2 regions of the Pseudoalteromonas sp. APC 3250 genome follow, and region 1 is predicted to be linked to the other one. Evidence: predicted binding sites of a transcription regulator. Region 1 holds the regulator's gene; the other holds the start of a gene.
The links. Region 1 encodes NrdR, which represses ribonucleotide reductase genes. Its sites were predicted from a motif close to AAACACNANATNTNGTGTTT; they were not measured.
Positions count from the first base shown of each region.

Region 2: the regulator NrdR is predicted to act here: its motif matches at 4,974-4,993, upstream of nrdA (class 1a ribonucleoside-diphosphate reductase subunit alpha).

Region 1 covers NZ_JASDCM010000027.1:3,585-18,608, forward strand. Annotated here, with positions in the region: gene thrB (homoserine kinase) at 1-758, shown strand, start outside; gene thrC (threonine synthase) at 770-2,053, shown strand; gene glyA (serine hydroxymethyltransferase) at 2,322-3,578, shown strand; gene nrdR (transcriptional regulator NrdR) at 3,686-4,135, shown strand; gene ribD (bifunctional diaminohydroxyphosphoribosylaminopyrimidine deaminase/5-amino-6-(5-phosphoribosylamino)uracil reductase RibD) at 4,138-5,265, shown strand; gene QL986_RS18015 (riboflavin synthase) at 5,290-5,943, shown strand; gene ribBA (bifunctional 3,4-dihydroxy-2-butanone-4-phosphate synthase/GTP cyclohydrolase II) at 5,972-7,084, shown strand; gene ribE (6,7-dimethyl-8-ribityllumazine synthase) at 7,178-7,642, shown strand; gene nusB (transcription antitermination factor NusB) at 7,658-8,071, shown strand; gene thiL (thiamine-phosphate kinase) at 8,156-9,130, shown strand; gene QL986_RS18040 (phosphatidylglycerophosphatase A) at 9,127-9,612, shown strand; gene QL986_RS18045 (ligand-binding sensor domain-containing diguanylate cyclase) at 9,644-12,730, shown strand; gene dxs (1-deoxy-D-xylulose-5-phosphate synthase) at 12,793-14,655, opposite strand; gene ispA ((2E,6E)-farnesyl diphosphate synthase) at 14,771-15,024, opposite strand, start outside.
Region 2 covers NZ_JASDCM010000001.1:71,013-86,036, reverse strand. Annotated here, with positions in the region: gene serC (3-phosphoserine/phosphohydroxythreonine transaminase) at 1-337, opposite strand, end outside; gene gyrA (DNA topoisomerase (ATP-hydrolyzing) subunit A) at 436-3,135, opposite strand; gene ubiG (bifunctional 2-polyprenyl-6-hydroxyphenol methylase/3-demethylubiquinol 3-O-methyltransferase UbiG) at 3,314-4,024, shown strand; gene QL986_RS00360 (HAD-IA family hydrolase) at 4,024-4,704, shown strand; gene nrdA (class 1a ribonucleoside-diphosphate reductase subunit alpha) at 5,116-7,398, shown strand; gene nrdB (class Ia ribonucleoside-diphosphate reductase subunit beta) at 7,472-8,602, shown strand; gene yfaE (class I ribonucleotide reductase maintenance protein YfaE) at 8,602-8,874, shown strand; gene QL986_RS00340 (DUF1287 domain-containing protein) at 8,972-9,568, opposite strand; gene QL986_RS00335 (hypothetical protein) at 9,596-10,069, opposite strand; gene QL986_RS00330 (tetratricopeptide repeat protein) at 10,205-10,630, opposite strand; gene QL986_RS00325 (YkgJ family cysteine cluster protein) at 10,839-11,228, shown strand; gene QL986_RS00320 (TonB-dependent receptor) at 11,402-13,792, shown strand; gene QL986_RS00315 (FKBP-type peptidyl-prolyl cis-trans isomerase) at 13,871-14,488, opposite strand; gene QL986_RS00310 (hypothetical protein) at 14,558-14,881, opposite strand; tRNA gene QL986_RS00305 (tRNA-Ser) at 14,996-15,024, opposite strand, start outside.

The sequences.
Region 1 (15,024 bases):
CGCAAGAAAATTTAGCGTATCAGTGTTTAGTGCACTTTAGAGCGCATGTTGCGCCTGATATGCCTGCGGTAAAGCTCGAACTTAGGAAAAATTTGCCGATTGGTTCGGGATTAGGCTCAAGTGCCTGCTCTGTGGTGGCGACATTTGCAGCACTGGATAAATTTGCCAAAACTAATTTAAGCCAAGTAGAGCTCATTGAGCTTATGGCAGATTTTGAAGCCGTTGTAAGTGGGGGGCGCCATTACGATAACATCACACCGTGTTATTTAGGCGGCTTACAGCTAACCGGTGATTTAATTCCTGATAAATCTATTGCTTTACCTGTTGATGAAAACTGGTATTACGTCGCCGCATTTCCGGGCTTTTCGCTCAATACCGCAAAAGCGCGCTCTGTTTTACCAAAAGAGCTAAGTATGCATGCCGGGGTTGAGTTTGCTCAGCGTTTATCGGCGTTTAGTAGCTTACTGTTAACAGGGCGTTTTGATGATGCATTAAGCATTATGAAAGACGAAATAGCAGAGCCATACCGTGCGCCACTTATAAGCGGCTTTAGTGATGCCAAAGCAAGCTTACCAGCACTGGGTGCTGAAGTTGTGAGTATTTCAGGCGCAGGGCCGACCTTGTTTAGTGTATGTAAAACGCTTGAAGCGGCAGAGCAATGCGCGCAGTGGCTAGAGGAAAATTACATCAACGAACAAGGCTTTTGCCATATTTGTAAATTAGATAACGACGGCACGCGTCAATTAAATGTTTTATAGGAAAAAGAGTCATGCAATTACATAATTTAAAAGAATATTCACAAAAAGTGTCGTTTGTTGAAGCTGTAAAAACAGGACTAGGGCGTAATCAAGGTGTGTTTTTTCCAGAGTCGTTAGCGCCATTAAGTGATGTTGATGCATTACTAGATATGGACTTTATTACTCGCAGCGGCAAAATTTTATCGCACCTTATTGGTGACGAGCTACCAAGTGATACTGTTGCCCAGATGGTTAAGAATGCGTTTAACTTTCCGGTTAAGCTGGTGGAAGTTGAAGATAATACCTATTGCTTAGAGTTATTTCACGGGCCAACACTGGCATTTAAAGATTTTGGTGGCCGTTTTATGGCCGAGTGCTTGGCGCAATTTAATCAAGGTGAAAAAGTCACTATTTTAACTGCAACATCGGGTGATACCGGGGCTGCCGTAGCGCATGCTTTTTATAACAAACCAAATATTGATGTCGTTATTTTATACCCTAAAGGTAAAATTTCATTAGCGCAGCAAAAGTTATTTACAACGCTTGGTGACAACATTCATTGTTATGCGATTGAGGGTAGTTTTGATGATTGCCAAGAGTTGGTTAAAAAATCATTTTTAGATGAAGAGCTAAAATCGAAGTTAGGTTTAAACTCAGCAAATTCAATTAATATTAGCCGTTTAGTCGCGCAGGTGTGTTATTACTTTGAAGCCATTGCACAGCTGCCAAAAGAAAAGCGTGCTACAGCGCATATTTCAGTACCGAGTGGTAACTTTGGTAATGTGTGTGCGGCTATGATTGGCGCTGTTATTGGTATGCCAGTTGGTAAACTAAGTGCGACTACAAACCAAAACGACACAGTACCGCGCTTTATGCTTGATAAAAATTGGACGCCTAATGCGACAATTGAATCGCTTTCAAATGCAATGGATGTGAGTAAACCTAATAACTGGCCACGTGTGCAATCAATGTTAGATAATAACTGGTTTAGTTATGATAACTTTTATTCGGTGAGTGTTGATGAGCAGCAAACACAAACAGTGATGAAAAAAATTCAACAGCTTGGCTATATTGCAGAGCCTCACACCGCAATTGCTTACCAAGGTCTTGTAGAAAATAAGGCGGCAGATGCTGTGGGGATTTTTTTAGCGACTGCGCATCCGGCCAAATTTAAAGACAGCGTTGAGGATATCCTTAATGTTGAATTAGATATGCCAAAGCCGTTAGCTGATGCATTAGCAAAACCGTGTTTAGCCACTGATATGCACAACGATTATGATGTTTTGCGTACAGAATTGTTTAAAAAGCTTGCCTAAAAAAGGCAGATAATAAAAGCGGCTTAGGCCGCTTTTTTTGTTTATTTATGCATCGCTTTAGACATAACGCATAAGCTATATAAATGTAGTAAATAAAATTCATTTAAAATTGTTATTAGTTTATAAAAAAATATCATCATCAAAATGCTGTGAAATAGTTTCAATCCCTGTTTAAATATCCTCAACTTAAGAGCGTAGGCAAAACGTCGTTTTAAGCGTACAATAAAGCCTCTAAAAAATACCCATACACGTTGCCCAGGAGACCCCAATGTTAGAACGTAGCATGAATATTTCGGACTTTGATCCAGAGTTATTTGACGCGATGAGCAAAGAAACATCACGTCAGGAAGAGCATATTGAGTTAATTGCATCTGAAAACTACTGTAGCCCACGCGTACTTGAAGCGCAGGGTTCTCAGCTGACTAACAAATACGCTGAAGGTTACCCGGGCAAACGTTACTACGGTGGCTGTGAGCACGTAGACGTGGTTGAGCAACTTGCTATTGACCGCGCAAATGAATTATTTGGTACAGATTACGCAAACGTACAGCCTCATGCCGGTTCACAAGCGAATGCTGCTGTTTTCCAAGCTCTTTTAAGCCCACTTGATACTGTATTAGGCATGAGCCTAGCGCACGGTGGTCATTTAACGCACGGCTCACACGTTAACTTCTCTGGTAAAACATACAACGCAATTCAGTATGGCCTTAACGAAGAAACTGGCGAAATTGATTACGCACAAGTTGAAGCGTTAGCACTTGAGCACAAACCAAAAATGATCATTGCTGGTTTTTCTGCATACTCAGGTATTGTTGATTGGGCTAAGTTCCGTGAAATTGCAGACAAAGTAGGTGCTTACTTATTTGTTGATATGGCGCACGTTGCAGGTTTAATTGCTGCGGGTGTTTACCCAAGCCCAGTGCCATTTGCTCACGTTGTAACAACCACAACACACAAAACATTAGCGGGTCCTCGCGGTGGTTTAATCATCTCTGCGTGTGGCGATGAAGAAATTTACAAAAAGCTAAACAGCGCTGTTTTCCCAGGTGGCCAAGGTGGTCCTTTATGTCATGTTATTGCTGCTAAAGCGGTTGCATTTAAAGAAGCACTTCAACCTGAGTTTAAAACATACCAAGCACAAGTTGTTAAAAATGCACAAGCAATGGTTGCGGTATTACAAGAGCGCGGCTACAAAGTAGTATCGGGTAAAACTGACAACCACTTATTCTTACTTGATTTAATCGACAAAGATATCACAGGTAAAGATGCAGATGCTGCCCTAGGTAATGCGAATATCACGGTTAACAAAAACTCAGTACCGAACGATCCACGTTCACCATTTGTTACCTCTGGTCTGCGTATTGGTTCACCAGCAATCACTCGTCGTGGCTTTAAAGAAGCTGAATCAAAAGAGTTAGCGGGCTGGATCTGTGATGTACTAGACAACATCGAAGATGAGTCAGTACAAGCGCAAGTAAAAGAAAAAGTGAAAGCAATTTGTGCAAAATTACCTGTTTACGCTTAATCCAAGAGTAAAATAGTAATTTAGATCACAACTGCACACATTTTTGTTATGATAATGGCCGCTATGATAGCGGCCATTTTTTGTTTTTAAAACGGAAACACACAGTTATGCATTGCCCTTTTTGCACCGCCAAAGATACTAAAGTTATTGATTCTCGCCTTGTAGGTGGGGGACACCAAGTACGTAGACGTCGTGAATGTAATGAATGCCACGAACGATTTACCACCTTTGAAGGGGCTGAATTAGTGATGCCACGGGTCATCAAGCAAGATGGCAGCCGCGAACCGTTTAATGAAGATAAGTTACTAAATGGCTTAACTCGCGCCCTCGAAAAACGCCCCGTAAGCACTGAGCAAGTTGATGAAGTGGTTAATATTATTAAGTCGCAGTTACGTGCCACTGGCGAACGCGAGGTGTCTAGCCATTTGGTGGGTGAGTGCATTATGGAAGCGCTTAAAAAGTTAGATAAAGTGGCCTATGTAAGATTTGCCTCTGTGTATCGCTCGTTTGAAGATATACGCGAATTTGGTGAAGAAATAGCCCGCTTAGGGGAATAGTAATGACCAAGCAAAGTTCGTTTTCAGAGGATGATAAACGCTACATGGCCCGCGCTATTGAACTGGCAAAAAAAGGGCGCTTTACCACCACTCCTAATCCTAATGTTGGCTGCGTACTCGTAAAGAATAATAAAGTAATAGGTGAAGGATTTCATCGGTTAGCGGGCCAAGGTCATGCAGAGGTAAACGCACTGGCTATGGCTGGCGAAAATGCAAAAGGCGCAACCGCTTATGTAACACTTGAGCCTTGCAGTCATTATGGTCGAACACCGCCATGTGCTGAAGGGCTAAAAGTAGCCGGTGTTAAAAAAGTGATTGCCGCAATGGTTGACAGCAACCCGCAAGTTGCAGGCAAAGGTCTGAAAATTTTAGCGGATGCTGGTATAGAAGTTGCTCACGGATTACTTGAAGCGCAAGCTCGCGCATTAAACCTTGGGTTTTTTAAGCGCATGGAGCAGGGGTTACCCTTTGTGACTTGCAAAATGGCCGCCAGTATTGATGGTAAAACGGCGCTTAAAAACGGCCAAAGTAAATGGATAACAGGCCCCGCTGCGCGCCAAGATGTGCAACTATACCGAGCACAAAACTGTGCAATTTTAACCGGTGCCGATACGGTATTAATGGATGATGCAAAATTAAATGTGCGCCCAGAAGAGTTACCGTATTCTTTACCAACTGATTTACCACTGCGCCAACCGGTTCGCGTTGTTATTGACTCACAAAATAGACTTACCCCTGATCTTGCCTTATTTTCAATTCAAAGTGAGGTGATAATATTTACCACCAAGGTTGATAAATCGCATCAGTGGCCTCATTTTGTTAAACAGATTGAAGTACCTGAAAATAATAATAAAGTAGATTTACTGGCCGTGTTAAACACGCTAGCCCAATTGCAGTTTAATAATGTGTGGCTAGAGGCCGGAGCAACACTGGCTGGCAAAATGACAGAACTTGATTTAATTGATGAGTTTGTTTTTTACATTGCTCCTAAATTAATGGGCAGCGATGCTAAAAGTTTACTAAATTTCCCAGAGTTAATGAGTATGCAAAATACCATTAATTTAACTTTTAATGAGTGTGTGCCAATCGGTGATGATTTACGTATCACAGCACTAAAAAAAGCTCATTAATCATTTTATATAAAGAGTAGCACTATGTTTACTGGAATAGTTGAAGCGACAGGTAAAATTGCGTTATTACAAAAAAAACAAGGTGATTTAGCTATTCGTATCCAAAGTAAAAACCTTGATATGAGTGATGTTAAGTTAGGTGACAGTATTGCAACTAATGGTGTCTGCCTGACGGTTGTTGATAAGCATATTGACGGCTTTAGTGCTGACTTATCAAATGAAACGATTAGCTTAACAGGGTTTGCACATTACGCATTAGGGCAAACCGTTAATCTAGAAAAGGCGATGCAACCTGTTTCGCGCCTCGGTGGTCATTTAGTGTCTGGCCATGTAGATGGTATTGCCACTATCACAGCAATTAATGCCAATGCGCGAGCAACAGAATATTGGTTAGCCACCGATGAAAATTTAATGAAATACATTCCTTACAAAGGGTCGGTTTGTATTGATGGTATTAGCCTGACGGTTAATGCTGTTGAAGGTAATAAATTTAAACTGACGATTGTGCCCCACACCAGCGGGCAAACGACCATAGCTGATTTTCAAGTCGGTACCAAAGTGAATTTAGAGGTCGACCAAATAGCACGTTATTTAGAGCGCCTAGTTAGAGGGGCTGAGCAGCCTACGGGTTCAGATATTTCGATGAGCTTACTCGCTAAAGCGGGCTTTATAAAATAACGACATTGACAACTTATACGAGCAACTTATGAATTTAAACAGCGCACAAGAAATAATTGATGACATTAAAGCCGGTAAAATGGTTATTTTAATGGATGATGAAGACAGAGAAAATGAAGGCGATTTAATTATTGCTGCTGAACACATTAGTGCAGAAGCCATTAACTTTATGGCGACTCATGGCCGTGGACTAATTTGTTTAACGATGACTCAAGAGCGTTGCTCGCAGCTTGATTTACCATTAATGGTAAAAAATAATGGTGCCGCATTCTCAACTAATTTCACTATGTCGATTGAAGCATCAAAAGGGGTTACCACAGGTATTTCTGCAGCGGATCGTGCCCGCACTGTTCAAGCTGCCATCGCGAAAGGCGCTGTGCCAAGCGATATTGTACAACCAGGTCATATTTTTCCTATTATGGCGCAACCAGGCGGCGTGTTAACACGTGCAGGGCATACAGAAGCGGGGTGTGACTTAGCGCGTTTAGCAGGGCTTGAGCCATCATCAGTGATTGTAGAAATCCTAAATGAAGATGGCACCATGGCGCGTCGTCCTGATTTAGAAGTATTTGCTAAGCAACATGATATTAAAATTGGCACCATTGCTGATTTAATCGAGTACCGCAACCTAAACGAAACCACAATTGAGCAAGTTGCAAAATGTAAATTGCCAACTGAACATGGTGAGTTTGACTTAGTGACATACAAAGACACCATTGATGGGCAGTTACACTATGCATTGCTTAAAGGTGAAATAAAACAACAAGAACCGACCTTAGTGCGTGTGCATTTACAAAGTACCTTTAACGATATTTTACTCTCTGATCGCAACGCTGACCGTAGTTGGGGTTTATCGCAAGCAATGGCTTATATTGCTGAGCATAATGGCGCCTTAGTTATTTTAGGTAAGCAAGAAAGCACTGAAGAGTTAGAAGCCACAGTAAAAGCATTTGCCGCAGCTGATGCGGGTGAAAATGTGACGCCACGTAAATTTCAAGGTACTTCGCGCACCGTCGGTGTGGGTTCGCAAATTCTGGCTGATTTAGGTATTCAAAAAATGCGTTTGATGAGTTTACCTAAAAAATACCATGCATTATCAGGGTTCCATTTAGAAGTGGTTGACTACGTAGAGCCACAATAATTACGCGCTAGGTTATTATTTTATTTATGTGGTATAATGCGCATCAATTTTTGCGCAACCGAAATCGCTTAAACTTATTTTTAGGGTTATCAAATGAAAATTATTGAAGGTAATAAATACGCTCCAGGCAAAAAGTTTGCCATTGTCATTTCTCGTTTTAATGACTTTATTGGTAGTAGCTTGCTTGCAGGTGCTGTTGATGAGCTAAAACGTACTGGTGGAGTATCAGAAGACGATATTACCGTGATTTACGTACCCGGTGCGGTTGAATTACCTTTAGCAGCGAAACGCGTTGCAGCAAAAAAAGAATATGATGCAATTATCGCCTTAGGTGTAGTGATCAGAGGGGGCACGCCTCACTTTGATCTCGTCGCTGGCGAGTCAAATAAAGGGCTTGCACAAGTATCGCTTGAGTATGATATCCCGGTTGCATTTGGCGTATTAACCACTGAAAGCATTGAGCAAGCAATTGAGCGCGCAGGTACCAAAATGGGTAACAAAGGCGGCGAAGCTGCTTTAGGTGCGCTTGAAATGGTTAATGTGTTAGATAAAATTTAAGTTTAAGGAATTTTTGTGAAACCAGCAGCAAGACGTAAAGCACGTATCTTAGCACTTCAAGCCGTGTATTCATGGCAATTAAGCGGCAATGCAATTGCCGATATCGAACAACAAATGTTGATCGAAAACGATGTGACTAAAATTGATGTTGAATATTTTAAAGATTTAGCGCGTGGAGTTGCCGTAAATCATAAGCAACTAGACGAAGCTGTATCGCCTCATTTAACTCGTCCATTTGATGAATTAGACGAAGTTGAACGTGCAATCTTACGTTTAAGCAGCTACGAGCTTAAATTTCGTGAAGATGTTCCTTACAAAGTGGCTATCAATGAAAGCATTGAATTAGCGAAAATGTTTGGCGCTGAAGATAGCCATAAATTTGTAAACGGTGTACTTGATAAAGCTGTAAAACAGTTACGCAAGTCATAACAACTTAAGCTGCATATTAATTTCAGTGAGTTGTTATAAATAACCGTTAAAAAGGAGAGCCGGCATAGGTCGGCTTTTTTGTGTATGAAGGAATTTGAATTAATTAATCACTACTTTAAAGGTCGCGGTATCACTCGTCGCGATGTTAATTTAGGGATTGGAGACGACTGTGCGCTTGTCACAGTACCAGCAAACTGTCAGCTTGCTGTAACAACAGATACCTTAGTTGCTGGGGTGCATTTTTTTCATGATATCTCTCCTCGCGCATTAGGGCATCGAGCTCTGGCAGTAAATTTAAGTGATTTAGCTGCCATGGGTGCAGAGCCTACATGGGTATCGGTTGCACTCACGTTGCCAAGTATCGATCCACAATGGATTGCAGAGCTGACTGACGGCATGCATGAAATTGCTGAGTACTTTAATGTACAAATTATTGGTGGCGATACGACTCAAGGCCCACTCAGTATTACTATTTGTGCAAAAGGCACGGTTCCTGAAGGTAAAGCACTGCGTCGAAGTGGCGCAAAAGTGGGCGACTGGATTTTTGTAACCGGACCGCTAGGTGATGCTGGTTTGGCAATTGAGTCAAAAAAACAAGGTTTGCCAGTTGCACCTGAACATTTAAAGCATATTAATAAATGTTTAAACTTTCCAACGCCACGCGTGGCCGCCGGACAAGCTTTGCGTGGCTTAGCGTCATCAGCTATTGATATTTCAGACGGTTTACTTGCTGATTTAGGTCACATTTTGGATTTGTCACAGGTCAGTGCAACAATCAATATTGAAAATGTACCTACTTCTGATGCGATGCAAGCGAGTCTTGATTTTGAGCAACAGCTTCCTTTTATACTCAACTATGGCGATGACTATGAACTACTTTACACTGTCCCAGACAGTAATAAGAGTATGCTCGATATTAAGTTGCGCCAATACGGTGTAGAAGCAACCTGTATCGGCCAAATCAAAAGTGGTGACGGGAATATAGAATTATTACACCAAGGTGAAAAGTTTGTTTTTGAGCACAAAGGCTTTGAGCACTTTTCCAAGGAGCAGGTTTGAATAAAAACCGATTATTTAATTTAAAACGCCCACATCAATTTTTTGGTTTGGGTTTTGGTACAGGGCTTGCGCCTAAAGCCCCTGGTACATTTGGTACTTTAGCGGCGTTACCATTTATTTTTATTACCATGCATTTTCCGTTATGGTTACAAATTGTATTTGCGGTGGTGATCAGTATATTTGGTATTTGGGCATGTGGAAAAACAGCTGATGACCTTCAAGTTCATGATCATCCAGCTATTGTTTGGGATGAAGTCGCTGGTTACTATATAACGATGATTGGTGCAGCACTGAATTGGCAAACATTATTAGTGGGCTTTTTACTATTTCGCTTTTTTGATATAGCAAAGCCAGGGCCGATTCGTATACTTGATAAACGTGCTCATGGTGGGTTTGGTATTATGGCCGATGATGTACTTGCAGGTATTTTTTCGCTTATTTGTTTGCAAGCATTGATAAAAGTAGGTTTACTACCCTTTTAATTTATTATTTGTTTAACTAGGTGGCAGCACTATGATGCGATTTTTATTGGTTTGTGTACTCTTGATGTGTGCCATGCCAAGTACGGCTTCAATTACTGATTACGTAGTTAAACAATGGAACATTAAAGACGGACTTCCCTCACAATCCCTCAAAAGTGTGGTGCAAGATAACCAAGGCTACATGTGGCTTGGTACGCAATTCGGATTAAGCCGATTTGATGGTAACACTTTTACTAATTACAACACTCAAAATAGTCTGTTTTTACCCAGCAATGGCATCAATAAATTACTGATTGATGGCCAAGGACTATTATGGATAGGCACGAAAAACGGCCTCGTTGTTATAGACCCAGAAAAGCTAACCGCACAAGAGTTTAATATTAAAGGCCCTGTTAGAGATATTCTTGAAGACTCTAAAGGCAGTATTTGGATAGCAGCTAATGGGCTTTATTACATAGACAGAGGCCAGATAGAGCTGCGCGACCAGCTAAACAATCCGAGCCCTATCGTAAATGCCACTGCGATCACCCAAATAGTAGGGTCAGTCAGTAAAATGGCGCTCTCACCAGAGGGAATTTGGCTGGTTAACGATCGTAATTTATTGCGCTTGACGCAAAGCGCGTCTGATTTTTCTAAATTGCGCTTAGAGCTTACCGCTAAAGTGGCCTTGCCTGATCGTTTAGCACAAACAATTGTTCACGACTTATCCTTTTTAAATGGCAATTTATATCTTGCTTCTGAGCTAGGCGCTTACTTTTTAGATTTAGATGATGAGCTACGCCCATTTCCGCTGCCTAACGCTAACAACTCAGCCGTTTATAAGTTTATGAGTGATGGCAATGGTGGCTTGTGGGTATCGACTTATGGGCGCTTATTGTTCAGAGGGAAGTCGGATGATTGGCAATGGGTTGAGCCCAGTCAATTAGATCAAAGTATTTGGTTTGCCGATATATTTAGAGATGATGAAAATAATATATGGTTAGCGAGTTTTAGTGAGGGACTTTGGCTTGCTCACGAAGGGCGAATAGAGCGCCATTCAGCCATTTCTAAAATGACCGAAGCGGTTATGGCCATTAGTAAATCACCAGATGGTAAGTTATGGATTGCCAACAAAAGCGGCGTAGGCTATTTCGATGCCGATAAAACGTTTATCAATGTCATCAACAGTGCCAAGTATGGTAATGCCTCAGTACATGACTTACAGTTTGACGGCAATCGTCTTTATGTTGCCACTGGTAGAGGTTTGTTTTTCTACGAGTCGAATACCTTATATAGTTTCCCTGCCCGTGCGCTAAGTGATAATCCTGTATTTGCTATTAGTACGTCGACTAAAGGCGGCTTTTGGGTGGGCACTGGGCGAGGCTTATATCGTTTAAATTACAACGGGTTAAACCCTTTTGCGTACAATGCTTTTTTAGGCAGTAAGTTTGTAACCTATGTTTTAGATAAACCAAATTTTGGGGTGATTGGTACCAGTAAAGGGGCGTATTACTTTACTGAACGCGGGATAGAAAAAATAGGCGACCAAACCACTTTGGAAAGTGCGTACGTTACTAGCATTTTACACATTAAAGGCGTGGGGATTTTAATTGGCTCGCTTAACGATGGTTTGTTTTATCGCAGTGGACAAGGGCAGTGGCAGCAATTAGATGCCGCCAATGGGCTGCCATATGGTTCTATATTTAGTCTTGAGTACGATGATACTACAAAACGCATTTGGGTAAGCACCATGAAAGGGGTTTATCGCATGCCAGTTGAGCAATTCAAAGCCAACATTGAAAGCCTAAAAGTGGAGGAAGTGATCTCTTCATTTGATCGACAGCTCGATGGTAAAGCAAGTCAATGCTGTAATGGTTTAGGCCATGATGCGGTGGTTGATATGGATAATTCAATTTGGTATCCCAGCTTGCAAGGCGTTGTAGAAATTCCTAAAGACGTAGAATTATTTGGGCTGCGTTCACTTAAACCAACTATAGAAACTTTAACCACGCCATCACGAAAACTTGCTGCGGCTGCGTTAGGTAAAAAGCCAGTACTTAAAACTGACGAGCGTGATGTAACGCTTACCTATACCGCTATCGATTATTATGCACCTGCAAGTATAGAGTTTAGGTATAAACTCAATGGACTTGATAATGATTGGCGCTATGCAAATACCCGCCGAGAAGCAATTTACACTAACTTACCAGCAGGTATGTTTTTATTTGAATTAGAGACAAAACGTCAAGGTGAAGATTGGGGCAAAGCGCAATCGGCCGAATACGCTTTTGTGGTGCCTGAACGATTTGGTGAAACTATATATTTTAGATTACTGATCACCAGTGGTTTTGTGTTGCTCTTTTATTTGGTGTTTTGGGTATTTAAAGTTCAAGAGCGACGTAAGCAGCAGGTTCTTGAGGGGCTTATTACTGAGCGAACCCTTGAGCTTCGCCAAGCAAACGATAAATTAAACCAAGTAAACTCTCAGCTTAAACTTGTTAGTCACTCTGATGAGCTAACAGGGCTGAGAAGTCGCCGTTTTTTGTTTGATCAACTACCAAAAGATATTGAGCATTTTCAGCGTAACTCGCAGTCATTGCAGGCTCAAGGTAAATCGTTGGTGTTGTTAATTATTAATTTAGATAACTTTAGCCGCATTAACGATGCCTATGGTCCTATTGCTGGAGATAGCTGTTTACAACAAGTAGCGGCATTACTTAACTCGCGTACTCAAGGTTCTGATTATGTTGCCCGTTGGAGTGGTGATGAGTTCTTACTGTTATTGCGCGATTTTAAATGTAATTTAATCGACAGCTATGTATCTGAATTATGCCAAGCAATTGCAGATTATTCGTTTCAGCTTCCTAACGGTGAAACAACCAATATAACAGCGTCAGTCGGGTGGTCGTTCTATCCGTTACCTCTCTTAGGTGGGCAAGTTATTAGCTGGGAAACATCAATTAATCTAGCTGACATAGCATTACATCAAGTTAAAAAACGCGGCGGCGATGGCGTCGCTAATATTACCTTTGACGAGCAATTAGATGCATTTGAGTTTGAGCAAAACCCCAATGTTGAACAGCAAATTGGTTTGTTACAAAGCAATGGTCTAGCCGATATTAAGGTATGGATGCGCTAGAGGTTATAGATGAGCAATAAAAAAGGAGCCAATGGCTCCTTTTTTATTAAACACGATAAGTGTTAGCTCATAAATGATTTAATTGAAGTTAAAATACCGTGTTCACCTAACCCCATTTCATCGTGCATTTGCTGTTGTGTGCCATGTTTAATGAATTCATCAGGAATACCTAAGTTAAGCACTTTTACATCGGCTTTAATGCTCGTTAAATATTCATTAACTGCAGAGCCTGCACCGCCCGCAATCGCGTTATCTTCAAGGGTTACAATAATATCGTGATCATTAATCAGCTCATTAATTAATGCCGTATCAAGTGGCTTAATAAATCGCATGTTTACTAGAGTGGCATTGAGCTCATCAGTGGCAAGTTGTGCGTTTTCAAGCAAGGTACCAAATGACAATATAGCCACTTTAGTACCTTTTTTAATTACATTCGCTTTACCCATTTCAAGTTGTTGCATAGTGCTTTGAATGTCTGCTGAGCCTGCACTACCACGCGGGTAACGAACAGCAACAGGACAATTAGCTTGATAGCCTGTATAAAGCATATGACGGCATTCGTTAGTATCACTTGGGGCCATAATGACCATATTAGGTATACAGCGCATAAAGCTTAAGTCGTAGGCGCCTTGATGGGTTTCACCATCGGCTCCAACAATACCGGCGCGGTCTATAGCAAATAATACCGGTAGGTTTTGCAGTGCAACGTCGTGAATTAGTTGATCGTACGCGCGTTGTAAAAAGCTAGAATAGATAGCCACAACGGGCTTTAAGCCCTCACAAGCAAAACCTGCAGCAAGAGTAACAGCGTGTTGTTCTGCTATTGCTACGTCAAAGTATTGTTCTGGATACTCTTTAGAAAAACGTACCATGCCTGAACCTTCACGCATAGCTGGCGTGATTGCCATGAGCTTACTGTCTTGCTCGGCCATGTCACAAAGCCAATCACCAAACACATTTGAGAAAGTCGCCGCACCTGGCTTAGATTTTGGTAAGCTTGATGTTGCAGGATCAAATTTTGGTACGCCATGATAACCAATCGGATCGGCTTCGGCAGGCTTGTAACCTTTGCCTTTCTGGGTTTTTATATGTAAAAGCTGTGGGCCTTTTAAGTTACGCATATTGCGCAGCGTATCAACCAACATATTCACATCATGTCCATCAATTGGGCCAATGTAATTTAGACCTAATTCTTCAAAAAAAGTACCCGGGATCATCATCCCTTTAATGTGTTCTTCCATACGGCTGGCAAGCTCTTTTACCGGCGGTACACCAGAGAGCAGCTTTTTACTGCCTTCGCGGATGTTGGTATAAAAGCTACCTGATAAAATACGCGCAAAATGATTGGTTAACGCACCGACATTTTCAGATATCGACATTTCGTTATCGTTCAAAATGATCAGCATGTCTGATTTAACATCGCCAAGGTGGTTCATTGCTTCAAAGGCCATACCAGCAGTAATTGCGCCATCGCCTATTACCGCGACTGTTTTACGCCCTTTGCCTTCTTTTTGTGCAGCAATAGACATACCTAACGCCGCAGAAATTGAGGTACTTGAATGGCCAACACTAAAGGTGTCGTATTCACTTTCATCTCTAAAAGGGAAAGGATGCAATCCGTCTTTTTGGCGAATGGTATGCATTTGATCACGACGGCCAGTCAGTATTTTATGCGGATAAGCTTGATGACCCACATCCCAGACCAAGCGGTCATCGGGTGTGTTGTATACATAATGTAGTGCAACGGTAAGTTCTACGGTTCCTAAACCAGACGCTAAATGGCCGCTACTTTGCGATACCGAATTGAGTAAATAGTCACGCAATTCATGGCTAAATGCAGGAAGCTTATCTTGTGCTAAGTCTCGCAAGTGGGCTGGTTCGTTCACCAAATCAAGTAATGGATACTTGCTGCTATCAAGTGTCATGGTTTTTTATATATCCTTCGCTAATATTAACCCTCCTCAAAACAAACGAGGTTTAAAAGGCGACTTAATATTCAGTAATAATTTTATACTAAGAGTTAATACGTTTTAGCTGTATTTAATGGTCACGTTCAATTAAATAGTTAGCCAATGCCGCTAAATCTGTTGTGTCTGCGTCAATGTTAGCTAATGCCTCATGGGCTTGTTGTATTAAATTTTGTGCTTTTTGCTTAGCGCCTAGCATACCTAATAAAGCGGGGTATGTCGCTTTATTCGCTGCAATATCTGACCCTTGTGGCTTGCCTAAAGTAAGCGTATCGCCCTCAACATCTAAAATATCGTCATGAACTTGAAATGCAAGCCCTATAGCGT
Region 2 (15,024 bases), on a different contig from region 1:
TAAACTTATCTGCTTCGCTGGTTGCACTTTTTGACCAAACGCCATTTTCACAATAAACTGCTTTTTTACCGTTAACATGAAGGTTTAAAGGTACGGCACTGAATTGACCTCGACCACCACCGTGCATAAATAGCACTTCAAACTCGTCACTTATATTCATTAAACGACGCAGGCTGGCTTCACATTTAGCGGTTAATGCTAAAAATTCATGACTACGATGACTTATTTCCATCACCGATACACCAAGACCTTGCCAGTTTAAAAACTCTTTTTGCGCTTTTTGCATGACTGCCGGTGGTAACATTGCAGGGCCTGCACAAAAATTATATATACTCATTACCTTTTCCTCATTCCAGTAATTTAACTTGAATTAAACTAATTTAATTTTTTTCAACTACATAAAAAAAGCGGCCAAGGCCGCTTTTTTCAATCTAATTATTCTGAAGGAGGATTGTCATCCGCCACTTCATCAATAACTGTATCTACTGTTTCAACGTCTTCGATATCAACCAAGTCACTTTCAGTCACTTCAATTTCTTCTATACGTTGTAAACCAACTACTTGCTCTTCGTCAATAGTTCTGATCAAAATAACACCTTGGGTGTTACGTCCAACCGTAGAAACTTCATTAACACGAGTACGTACTAAGGTACCACGATTCGAAATAATCATTATTTCGTCGTTGTCATCAACCTGTACAGCACCAACAACAGCACCGTTACGCTCACTCACTTTGATTGATACAACACCTTGAGTTGCACGACTCTTAGATGGGTAATCTTCAAGTTGGGTACGCTTGCCGTAGCCATTTTCTGTCACTGTTAATATTGCACCATCATTCTTTGGTACAATAAGTGATACAACACGCTGATCGTCTGGCATCTTAATACCACGAACACCCGTTGCAGTACGGCCCATAGGACGTACACCTTTGAAACGGATTTCAGGCTTACCTTCTTCATCAAGAACAGGGTTACCATTTTCATCAACAACAGCCGTTTCTTCAGCCTCTTTAAAGCGAACAACTTTACCCGCATCAGTGAACAACATAATTTCGTTGCTGCCATCGGTAATATCAACACCGATTAAGCTATCACCTTCGTTTAAGTTAACCGCAATGATTCCGCTTGCACGTTGACGACTGTATGCCGTTAATGGCGTCTTCTTAACCGTACCGAACGCCGTCGCCATAAAGATGTATTTATCATCTTCATAATCGCGTACTGGCAGGATTGCAGTAATACGTTCATCTGCTTCAAGTGGTAATAAGTTAACAATTGGCTTACCGCGCGCTGCACGACTGGCAAGTGGCAACTGGTATACTTTAAGCCAATATAAACGACCCGCTGTAGAGAAACAAAGAATAGTATCGTGCGTATTGGCAACCAATAAACGTTCAATGAAATCTTCATCTTTCATCTTAGTTGCTGATTTACCTTTACCACCACGACGCTGCGCTTCGTAATCAGTTAATGCTTGATACTTAACGTACCCTTCATGTGAAAGCGTAACAACTACGTTTTCTTCGTTGATTAAATCTTCAAGGCTTATATCGTGTGCTGCAGCATTTATTTCAGTGCGGCGCTCATCACCATATTGCTCTTTAATTTCAACGAGCTCATCACGAATAACTTCCATTAAACGCTCTGGATTTGCCAAAATGAATAATAACTCGGCAATCAACTCAAGTAATGATTGATATTCGGTAAGAATTTTTTCGTGTTCAAGACCAGTAAGTTTGTGTAAACGTAAGTCTAATATTGCTTGAGCTTGTTGCTCAGAAATATAGTACTGACCATCACGAATACCAAGCTCGCTTGCTAACCAATCTGGGCGTGCCACGTTGTCTTCGCCTGCTTTATCAAGCATGGCTTTAACATTACCTAATTCCCATGGACGCGCTGTTAATGCAACTTTTGCTTCAGCAGGTGTTGGCGACTTACGAATAAGTTCGATAATTGGGTCAATGTTAGCCAGTGCAATCGCTAAACCTTCTAGCGTATGCGCACGGTCGCGGGCTTTGCGTAAATCAAATACCGTACGACGGGTAACAACTTCACGACGGTGAATAATAAATTCTTCAAGCATTTCTTTTAAGTTGAAACACTTAGGTTGGTTATTAATTAACGCAACCATATTCATACCAAACACAGTTTGTAACTGAGTTTGTGAATAAAGATTGTTTAGAATAACTTCACCTACGTCACCACGTTTGATCTCGATAACGATACGCATACCGTCTTTATCTGATTCATCACGTAATGCGCTGATCCCTTCAATTTTTTTATCTTTAACTAGCTCGGCGATTTTTTCAATCAAACGTGCTTTGTTAACTTGGTAAGGGATTTCATGAACAATAATGGTTTCGCGACCCGTCTTTTCATCGGTTTCGATGTCAGCACGCGCACGCATGTACACTTTACCACGACCGGTTTGATAAGCTTGTTCAATGCCTTTTTTACCGTTAATAATCGCCGCAGTTGGGAAATCAGGCCCAGGAATGTAATCCATTAACTCAGTAATGGTCAATTCAGGGTTTTGAATAAGCGCTAAACAGCCATTCACGACTTCTGTTAAGTTATGTGGCGGAATATTTGTTGCCATACCAACCGCAATACCTGATGAACCATTAACTAATAGGTTAGGTATTTTAGTGGGTAACACATCAGGAATTTGCTCTGTGCCATCGTAGTTAGGCACAAAATCAACCGTTTCTTTTTCAAGATCGGCTAATAATTCGTGCGACATTTTTGCCATACGTACTTCTGTATAACGCATTGCCGCTGCTGAATCACCATCAACCGAACCAAAGTTACCCTGACCATCTACTAGCATGTAACGCAGTGAGAATGGCTGAGCCATACGTACGATGGTGTCATAAACTGCACTGTCGCCGTGTGGGTGGTATTTACCGATTACGTCACCGACCACACGGGCCGATTTTTTGTAAGGCTTGTTCCAGTCATTACTAAGCTCGTTCATTGCAAACAAAACGCGGCGGTGAACAGGTTTTAAACCGTCACGTACGTCTGGTAATGCACGTCCTACAATTACACTCATGGCGTAATCTAAGTAGGAGTTTTTTAACTCGTCTTCAATATTGACTGGCAGAATTTCATTGGCGAGATCAGTCATTTGATATCACATTCCTTCAGTATCAGCTCTTAACAACCCAGTATTAGGTATTAAGAGTGTTTGTTATTATTTCTAAGTAACCATGCTATCACAATTAATTTTAATTTACAGGCGCAAAACTTTGCGATTTATCAATTTAGGCCTATATAATGGCCTCAGATTGACGAGGAAGTATTTTATGACCGAACATCAAAATGTAGATAACGCAGAAATAGCAAAGTTTGAAGCCATCGCAGAACGTTGGTGGGATTTAGAAGGCGAATTTAAGCCGCTTCACGAAATTAATCCATTACGATTAGATTTCATCGCAGACAAAACCAAAGGATTATTTGATAAAGAAACCCTAGATGTAGGATGTGGTGGTGGCATTTTAAGTCACAGCATGGCGCGAATGGGCGCAAACGTAACAGGTATCGATATGGGGCAAGAGCCTTTAACTGTCGCCAAGTTACACAGCTTAGAAACAAGTGTCCCCGTTGAGTATATAAAAGTACCTGCAGAGCAGTTTGCAGATGAGCACCCTGAGCGCTTTGATGTGATCACTTGTATGGAAATGTTAGAGCACGTCCCCGACCCTGCATCTATTATTCATGCGGTGGCTAAATTGGCAAAACCAGGCGCTGATGTTTTTTTCTCTACTCTTAATAAAACCCCAAAAGCTTATTTATACGCTATTGTCGGGGCAGAAAAACTACTAAAAATGGTCCCAGAGGGTACCCATGACCATAAAAAGTTTATTAAACCTGCACAATTAATTGCATGGGCAGAGCAAGCTGGCTTAAAAGTACGTGCCAGTGCTGGGTTAAGTTACAATCCACTTTCAAAGCAATATACAATTAGTGATGATGTGAGCGTAAATTATATGCTGCATTTTGAGAAGTTAGCGTAATGGCAAGCTCTCAAACCCCCATTGCCCCAATGGAATATCAAGCATTGCTGTTTGACTTAGATGGCACTTTACTCGATACCGCTGATGATTTAGGCGCCGCACTAAACACCGTGCTGCAAAATCATCAACAACCCCAAGTGGGCAGTGATATATATCGCCCCGCGGCTTCAAACGGTGCTGCCGCTTTATTGGCTGCTGGTTTTAAAGAAAGCTGGGCACAACAGCCGCAAGAGCAACTTTTACATGAGCTAGTTACGCAATACGCTGCCAACATTGCCACCCATACCCAATGTTTTGTAGGAATAGAGCAATTACTAATCGCACTTGATAACAAAGCAATCCCTTGGGGAATTATGACCAATAAGCCCGGATTTTTAACTGATCCTTTAGTCAAAGCGATTCCTGCATTAAAAAATGCACGTATTGTGGTTAGCGGTGATACCTTAGCTGAATCTAAGCCCTCACCCCTTCCTTTACTGTATTGCGCTGAGCAAATGAGTGTAGATCCTTCGCGTTGCTTATATATAGGTGATGCGCAGCGTGACATTCAGGCAGGTAAAGCAGCCAATATGCACACCGCAACCGCACTATGGGGATATGTACCGAGTGTTGACGAGGCATTGGCTTGGAATGCGGATTTTAATTGGCACAGTCCTATAGATGCATTTAACCACATATAGTGCCATGTTAATTAATAAACACTACATATTGTGATTGTGTTAGTTTTTACGCAAAGCTTGATGATAAAAAAAGCAGACAAAATTTATTTTAAAAAAGCGTAAATTTAATCTTTCCTTAGTTGATTTTTACAAATTTCAACTTAACCGAATGATCAAAGGTTAATGCCTACTAACACAATTGCGTTATCCCAACGTTATCCACAATGAGAGCGGTTTCTGTCCCTTGCAAAAGATCCCAGACCACACTATCTTGTGATCTCTAATTTGAACAACACCAGATATTGTGGCTAAATGTTATTCAATTAAATTCACCAAACCGGTGAAAATAACAATAAACGAATAGGCACTGCGCTTTTTTAGGTGCACGCATTGGTCAAAAATATTTAATTCCCAAGGAATACAGGCAAAGCTATGAACCAACAGTTATCTGTAAGCAAACGTGACGGTCGTAAAGAGCCACTCGATCTTGATAAGATCCATCGCGTTATTGAATGGGCCGCCGAAGGTTTAAATAACGTTTCGGTTTCACAAGTTGAACTAAAATCGCATATTCAATTTTATGACGGTATTCGTACTAAAGACATCCACGAAACGATTATTAAAGCTGCTGCGGATCAGATCTCAAAAGAATCGCCTGATTATCAGTACCTTGCTGCTCGTTTAGCTGTATTCCATTTACGTAAAAAAGCCTATGGCCAGTTTGAACCACCGCGTCTTTTTGACCATGTTACTAACATGGTTGAACAAAAACGCTACGATGCACATTTACTCGTTGATTACACAGAGCAAGAATTAGATGAGCTAGATGCGTACTTAGACCATTCTCGCGATCTTAACTTTAGCTACGCAGCAGTAAAACAGCTTGAAGGTAAATACCTAGTTCAAAACCGTGTAACGGGTGAAATTTACGAAAGCGCGCAGTTTTTATATATCTTAGTGGCTGCAAGCTTATTCTCTGATTACCCTCGTGATACACGTATTGATTACATCAAACGTTTTTATGATGCGGTTTCATTATTTAAAATTTCTTTACCTACGCCAATTATGTCGGGCGTACGTACACCAACACGCCAGTTTAGCTCATGTGTACTTATTGAGTGTGGCGATAGCCTAGACTCAATTAATGCTACATCATCAGCAATTGTTAAATACGTTTCTCAACGTGCTGGTATTGGTATTAATGCAGGTCGTATTCGTGCACTAGGTAGCCCTATTCGTAACGGTGAAGCGTACCACACAGGTTGTATTCCGTTTTATAAGCACTTTCAAACAGCGGTTAAAAGCTGTTCGCAAGGCGGTGTACGTGGTGGCGCAGCAACCCTTTTCTACCCGCTTTGGCATTTAGAAGTTGAAAACTTATTAGTACTTAAAAATAACCGTGGCGTTGATGATAACCGCGTACGTCACTTAGATTACGGCGTACAGTTTAATAAACTCATGTACTCACGTTTAATTAAAGATGATTACATTACGTTATTCAGCCCCTCTGATGTGCCTGGCCTTTACGATGCATTTTTTGAAGATCAAGACGAGTTTGACGCGCTATATGTAAAATATGAGCAAGACGAGTCAATTCGTAAAAAACGAATTAAAGCAATTGAGCTGTTCTCTATGTTTGCTCAAGAACGTGCTAGCACGGGTCGTATTTACTTACAAAACGTTGACCACTGTAATACACACAGTCCGTTTATCTCAAAAGTGGCGCCTATTCGTCAATCTAACTTATGTTTAGAAATTGCGTTACCAACTAAGCCTCTTAGCAACGTGAATGATGAAGAAGGTGAAATTGCACTTTGTACATTATCTGCGTTTAACTTAGGTGCCATTGAGTCTTTAGATGAACTAGAAGAGTTAGCTGAGCTTGCGGTACGCGCACTTGATAACCTACTTGATTTCCAAGACTACCCAGTACCTGCAGCTAAAAATGCAACTATGGGACGTCGTACGCTAGGCATAGGCGTTATTAACTACGCATACTACCTAGCTAAAAACGGTAAGCGTTATTCAGATGGCAGCGCAAATGCGCTTACGCACAGAACATTTGAAGCGATTCAGTACTACCTAATGAAAGCATCTAATGAGCTGGCAAAAGAGCGTGGTGCCTGTCCTAAATTTAACGAAACAACGTACTCACAAGGTATTATGCCAACGGATACGTACAAACGTGATTTAGATAAAATTTGTGATGAACCACTTCATCTTGATTGGGACGCGTTACGTTCCAGCATTAAAGAGCACGGTATGCGTAACTCAACACTGAGCGCATTAATGCCATCAGAAACATCATCGCAAATATCTAATGCAACCAATGGCATTGAGCCACCGCGTGGCCATATTAGTGTTAAAGCAAGTAAAGACGGTATTTTAAAACAAGTTGTCCCTGAGTACGAACGCCTTAAAGATAGCTATGAGTTACTGTGGGATATCCCATCTAACGATGGTTACTTACAATTAGTAGGCATAATGCAGAAATTTATCGACCAAACGATTTCAGCAAATACTAATTATGATCCAAATAAATACGAAGGCGGTAGAGTACCTATGAAAGTCTTATTAAAAGACTTACTTGGTGCCTACAAGCTAGGTGTTAAAACGCTGTACTACCATAACACCCGTGATGGCGCATCAGACGCACAAGAAGACGCTCCAGAAGTGGAAGATGATGATTGTGCAGGCGGCGCGTGTAAAATTTAATAGTTAAACTTAAAGCGGGCGCCTTGCCCGCTTTGTCCTGATAGTTTTAGTGATAGTTTTTTGAGTGATAAACATGTCTTATACTACTTTTAGCAGAAATCATAATAACCAAATGCAAGAGCCAATGTTTTTTGGTCAAACCGTTAACGTGTCACGTTACGATCAACAAAAATACCCTATTTTTGAAAAGCTGATTGAAAAACAATTGTCTTTCTTTTGGCGTCCTGAAGAAGTTGACGTAAGTAAAGACCGTTTAGACTTTCAAGCGCTTCCTGATCACGAAAAACATATCTTTTTAAGTAACTTAAAATACCAAACTTTACTTGATAGTGTTCAAGGCCGTTCGCCTAACGTTGCACTATTGCCAATTGTGTCAATTCCTGAGCTTGAAACATGGATTGAAACATGGGCGTTTAGTGAAACCATTCACAGCCGTTCATACACACATATTATTCGTAATGTAACTCAAGCCCCTGAACTCATTTTTGACGACATTGTTAGCAATGACAAAATTAGTGAACGTGCCGATGCCGTAACCACTTATTACGACGATTTAATTAACTCGGTGTCGCTTTACAACCTGTACGGTGAAGGCAAACATGACATTAATGGTGAAACCGTTGTGGTTAATTTATTTGAGCTGAAAAAGAAATTGTATCTGGCGATGATGTCAGTGAACATTCTTGAAGCTATTCGCTTTTATGTCAGCTTTGCGTGTTCATTTGCGTTTGCAGAGCGTGAGCTAATGGAAGGCAATGCTAAAATTATTAAGCTTATTGCCCGTGATGAAGCGCTTCACCTTTCAGGCACTCAGCATATTTTAAATATTATGCAAGATGGCAAAGACGACCCTGAAATGGCAATTGTTGCTGCACAGTGCCGTGAAGAAGCAATCAAGATGTTTGTTGACGCTGCAGAGCAAGAAAAAGAATGGGCCGAGTACCTGTTTAAAGATGGTTCAATGATTGGCTTAAATAAACATATTTTATGTCAGTATGTTGAATACATTACCAATGCACGCATGACTGCTATTGGTTTACCAGCACAGTTTGATAATAACAGTAACCCTATTCCATGGATCAACTCATGGCTTGTTTCTGATAACGTGCAAGTTGCTCCACAAGAAGCGGAAATTAGCTCATACCTTGTAGGTCAAATTGATTCACAGGTTGATGCAGCTGAATTTGGTGACTTTGATTTATAATGACTGATAGAACCACTGCAAGTGTCACGCTTGCAGATAACAGCCAGTGCTTAGATTTTACCGCTGGCTGCCCTTCTCTTTTACACTGCTTAGAATCGAATAAAATTGATGTTGCTTACCAGTGCCGTGAGGGATATTGTGGTGCGTGTCGTGCTACGCTTGTCTCTGGTGAAGTCAATTACAATGAAGAACCGTTAGCCTTTGTGCGTGATGGTGAAATACTATTGTGTTGCTGCAAGCCCAATGGTGATATCAGTATTAATTTAAAGTAACTAGCAAACCACACAGTATAATGCCTAACAGCTCGCTTTATTCACTTACCTGTTTCTGCAATTATTACTCGAGTAATCGCGATTATAGCCGTGTTATTTACTCTGAATAAGTAGCAGGTACAAATCGGTAATGACCCGTAATTGTATAAGCAAAAAGCATATCGCTCATTTCAGGTCCGCGACCAATATTGTGCACAATAAGCGGTTGACCACTGTCCTGCGCTATTTCATTAACGACCATACCTATGTGCGGTAAATTGCCTGGCAGCATCCAAGTGACTATGTCACCGGTTTTATAATCAGCTGCATTATGCGATTTAGATAACACTTGAGCATGGCGCTCAAAGTAAACCTGTAAGTTAGGTACACGTCGATGATCAATGTTTTTATCTGGCTTGGTTAATCCCCAAATACGCTTAGAAGGATATGCGCGAAAATTGGCCTGCATGTCTTCATGTACTAACTTTTGTAAATCAATACCAAGCTGTCGATACGACCTAATTATAACATCAGTACATACACCAATATTAGCGGGTACATCGCCACCAGGGTATTCAAGCCTATGATAGGCGCTATCGTAAGTTACTTGTTGCGTTGTTCTGTGGATCAATGCGTTGACAATATCATGATTAAAATCGGCTGCCTTTACATCAAGGGCAGATAAAGCTAGTAAATAGAGCACAAAGCGCAACATATAAATTCCTTTTATAATATTTATTAACTAAAGCTGTTGAGTAATATAGTCAGGAATATTAAATTTATTTCCATTGCTGGTAAAGTGCGCATCAAGTGCATAGGCCATTTTTTCAAGCGGAGCATCATCATAACCACAGGTTTGGATTTCATTGATGTAGCGCATAATAAAAGCGTGAGCACCGAGCTCGTGCCATTGAACGACATGAGCCAGCTCATGAAAATGCACTCTTAAATTACGCGCAACATGAGGTAATATGTAATAAGTGTTTTTGTAGGTGATCCCTGCTACATCCATGTCAATAAAATCGCTTAAACCAATTTCACGTAAACCAGTAAAGTCAGGCTTGGGAATGTGTTCAACAACCACATAAAATGCAGTTTTCAAAAAATCATGTGGGTAAAAGCCATCAAATTCGCTAACAAATGTATCACAGCATATTCTTTGATGAACATACTCACTATTCGTTTTATCAATCCATTGTTCTATTTGCGCTAGCATGTTTTCTCCAAAAAATTTGCTTAGTGACTTAATTTAAGCATAAACATTTAATGACGCAGAATTTGCTATTATCAATAAAAAAGCGCCAATGGTATTATTACTGACGCTGATTATTAATAATGGCTATAAAATTGCCTAGCCTTCTTCTTCAACCAATGATTCTAATAACTCATGGATCTCTGATTTTAATTCTTTGTCTTCAATTTTATTCGCACTGATTTTAGCATCTTGCAGATTTTTAATTGCCGCTTCTTTATCACCCAGCTCAAGCTGTAAAGTAGCCATAGAAAAGGCAACAGACGACATATGATCTTTGTTATTAATTTCTATCGACTTCTGTAACGCTTTTTCGTAAGTCTCGATAGCTTCTTCTAGCTCTTCGGTGAAATCAGCCAATGTTTCCCACTGTACAGGGTGATCCTTCGCTGTATTTTCGTTTTCAATACAAATAGCTTTTAGCTCAGCATATAAAGATTCAAACTGTTTAGTATCATTTTTATTAGCCGCTGCCATCAGCTTTTCCGCCAAATCGTGAACCGCTTTGTATACTTTAGTATTCATAATTACTCGCTACCTTATTAACGCGCCTTTTTTGACTTATTAAAGGCATCGTATTCGAAATATATTCCCTAATAGTACATTATTATTAAGCGCTGCGTTGTTACAAAAGTATTATAAGCGATAAAAACAGAGGTTTAATTTAAAAACCTGGATATTACAGTGCTACACTTAACGCTTAATTTAAGTCGCAATAGTAAATACCTACCCTATGCAAAATTGCAATCAATGCGGTAAATGCTGCACTAAATATGGTGCGGCAGATTTAGATACAAATCAGGATGAAATTGAAATGTGGGCGTTATTCAACCCAGAAATATTTCAATATGTTAAAAACGATCAGTTATGGTTTGATCCCAAAACAGGCGAGCAATTAACGCAATGCCCATTTTTAGTACTTAGCAGTAAAAAATATCCACAAGAAAAAGATAAATATACATGCAGTATTTACCATGACCGTCCTCAAGATTGCCGACACTACCCAAGTTTAATTTCAGAAATGATAAACGATGACTGTGAAATGCTTGAACCAATCGATAAACAAAATCCTTTCAAAGCACAAAAAAAATTAGACATACTAATGATAGACAGCCGCTCTTAAGCGAATAAATATAACAAATGCACTGATCTGTAATAATGAGCTGGTAATGTAAATTTAACGCGATTATTTTGCCATTCAACGCAAAATTAAAAGTTATAGTATAACATTGTTGATGATGCCATTTTGTAGTGTTATATTATATCACAACATAACAACCACGATTCGAAGTAATTATGACAAAGTTAACACTCATATCCTCAGCGCTACTGTCTGTTTTGTGTTCTCACTCTGCCCTAGCAGCAACGATTAACGGCACAGTAACAGATTCAAAAAAACAACCTATTGCTAATGCAACTATCCATGTTCATGGAAAGTCACAAAGCGTGAAAAGCAATGAACAAGGTCAGTTTAGCATCGACATAGATGCTAAAAGCCAATTACATATTAGTAAAGATAACTACATCGATTCACGTATATCGCTTGAGAATGTAGACGATACAATTACTGTTACATTAAAGCCGTCTTCGGTTGAAACTGTGGTTGTGTATGCCTCGGCACTGCATAAAAATAGCTTAGAAATGATTTCACCTGTAAGCGTACTATCAGGGGATGAACTAAAAAATAAAGCGAAACCGACCCTAGGTGAAACACTTAAAGGAATACCAGGAGTAAACGCTAGCTACTTCGGCCCTGTCTCTTCAAGTCCGATTATTCGTGGCCTAGGTGGTCCTCGTGTTAAAATTACTCAAAACGGTTTAGATAGCAGTGATGCATCACGTATCGGTCCAGATCACGCGACATCAAGTGATAGCTTAGCCGCTGAACAAATTGAAGTACTACGAGGCCCAAGCACCCTACTATATGGCTCTGGTGCTATTGGCGGTGTAGTAAATGTGGTTGATAACCGTATTCCAACCAATAATATTGACGCACTCTCGGGAGCGGCACAATACACACACGATACCGTTTCAAATGCGAACACCTATGCGGCAAAATTAGAAACAGGCAGCAATAACTTTAATTTTCATTTTGATGGCACCAAACGCAGTGGTGATGACTATCAAACGCCTCGCTTTAACCTACCAGATGAACATGAAGAAGGTGAAGTACACATTGAGGGCGATGAAGAAACAGCCACTTCAGTTGAAAATACTTTTATCGACAGTGAAACAGTGAACTTTGGTACCAGCTATGTCGGTGAGCATTTAACCGTTGGCTTTTCATACGGCAATATTGAAACAGACTATGGCATTCCAGGGCATTCACATGATCACGGTCATGCCCATGAAGAAGAAGGCGATCATGAAGATCATGCGGATGAAGAACATATAGAAACTCCCGTTTATGCTCATTTAGAGCAAGATCGTTGGCAAGGACTGGTAAGCTATGCATTTCATGATAACTGGATTGAATCGATTAATCTTCGTCTTGGCTACACCGACTACACTCACAGTGAAATTGAAGATGGCGCGATTGGCACCACGTTTAGTAACGAAACCACTGAAGCACGTTTAAATGTAGAGCATCAGTTAGGCCAATGGCATGGCATGATTGGCTATCACTATAGTGAATCTGATTACGATGCAATTGGCGAAGAAGCGTTTACGCCTGCAAGTGTCACTACCACTCATGCGTTATATTTACTTGAAGAACGCACATTTGGCGATGTCACCGTAGAGCTTGGCGCCCGCCTAGAAGATTATGATATCAAAAGTGATGTAGATACACATCAGCACAGCCATGATGAACAACCTGTATCGGCAGATGAGACTATTAACTACACCCAAAGCTTTACTAATGTAAGTGCCTCAGCCGGTGCAATTTGGGAGTATATGCCAAGTCACAACCTAGCCGTTAGCTTATCACATTCAGAGCGTGCGCCACTTTCAGCTGAGTTACTCTCTAATGGTGTGCATGTTGCTACAGGTACTTATGAGCTTGGTTTGGGCTATCATATTGAAGGGGCAGAAGCGCATTTTGAACCTGAAGAAATTAAACAAGAGACCTCAACCAATCTTGATATTAGTTTACGTCGTTTTAGCGGTGACTTTGGCTACACCGTCAACTTTTTCTATAACGATATTAAAAACTTTTATTATCAACAAAACACCGGATTAGTGTTTGATGAGATGGATGGCTTTGAGTCTGCTGCCAATGGACACAGCGATGCAATTGATGTTTATCAATTTACCAGTAAAGATGCGCAGCTTTATGGTTTTGAATTTGATGTACATTATCAAATAAACCCCAGCGCCATGGTAAAAGTATTTGGTGACTCTACTCGCGCCAAACTAAAAGATAATGAAGGTAATTTACCACGTATCCCTGCCAATAAATTGGGCTCAGAACTACAATATACCCTAGGTAATGCGCAATTTACCTTAACAGGAACCCATTACTTTGAGCAAAATGATATTAGTGCTTACGAAACGGCAACGGATGGCTATACATTAATTGATTTACAAGCCAATTATCAACTTGATTTAGGCGCAGTTGACACGCAGCTATACCTAAGTGTTGATAACATTACTGATGAACTTGGTTTTGTACATAGTTCATTTATTAAAGATACGGCACCTCTTCCTGGACGTAACTTCCAATTTGGCGTTAGAGGCTACTTTTAAAACGCGCTCATTTTTAATCAGACAATAAAAAACCGCATTCGTAATAATGAATGCGGTTTTTTTACAACTAAATTCTAATTAAAGAATTGCGTGTAACTCAACGTCAAATACTAGAGTTGAGTAAGGTGCGATTGCAGCACCGGCACCACGTTCACCATAAGCAAGCTCATGAGGAACGTATAAACGCCATTTAGTACCTACTGGCATCATTTGTAATGCTTCAGTCCAACCTTTGATCACGCCACCTACTGGGAATTCAGCAGGTTGACCGCGCTCGTATGAGCTATCAAAAACAGTACCGTTTACTAAAGTACCGTGGTAATCAACACGTACTGTAGACTCTGCAGTTGGCTTTTCGCCTTCACCTGTTGCAAGTACTTCGTACTGAAGACCTGACTCAGTAACTGTAATTTCAGGACGTTTTGCGTTTTCTTCTAAAAATGCAATACCTTCAGCAGCCAATACTTTAGCTTCTTCTTCACGACGAGCTTGGATCTCTTCGTTGATTTTCTCAAATGCAGCTTGGATCTCAGGGATCTCTACTTGAAAAGCACTGCCTGCATACGCATCTTTCATGCCTTCAAATACTGAATTTAAGTTTAAACCTTCAAAAGGGTTAGCCTTAAGTTGCTCACCCATTTGTAAGCCAATACCGTAACTTGCTTTTTCAGCATCTGTAGTAAAATTATCTGACATAATGTGTTATTCACGTTTTGTTAGTTAAAAGACCCGTATATGCTATCACAAAATAAAAGCCGTTTGGGGCTAGTTTTTATTGAGTTTTTCTTTAATTAAACCAATAGCAAAGGTACACACAGGTAAACTGAGCAAAATTCCAACAAGTAAGCTCATCGGCAACAATCCGACCACGCCGATCAACAAAAGAGGCACAGCCACCAAACCGATAATGCCAATGTAAAACGCGCCCCACACTGGCCAAAAATGATCGTATTTTGTGATTAAATGCCCGGATAAAAGATTAAACCCGATGCCATATAAGAAAGTCATCATCAGCGCATTATCTGGGTATGCATCAATGGCCATTTTTTGTAATAACGATATGGCACTTTGGTAACAATAACCAAACACAGTCCATAGCAGGATGTGCTTAAGTAAACGTTTAGAGAAGGATAACTCCGGGGACTGTGACATAATAAAGCTCCAGATAGCAAAAAACCGCCAATAAGGCGGTTTTTTAAATAATGGTGGAGAGATAGGGATTTGAACCCTAG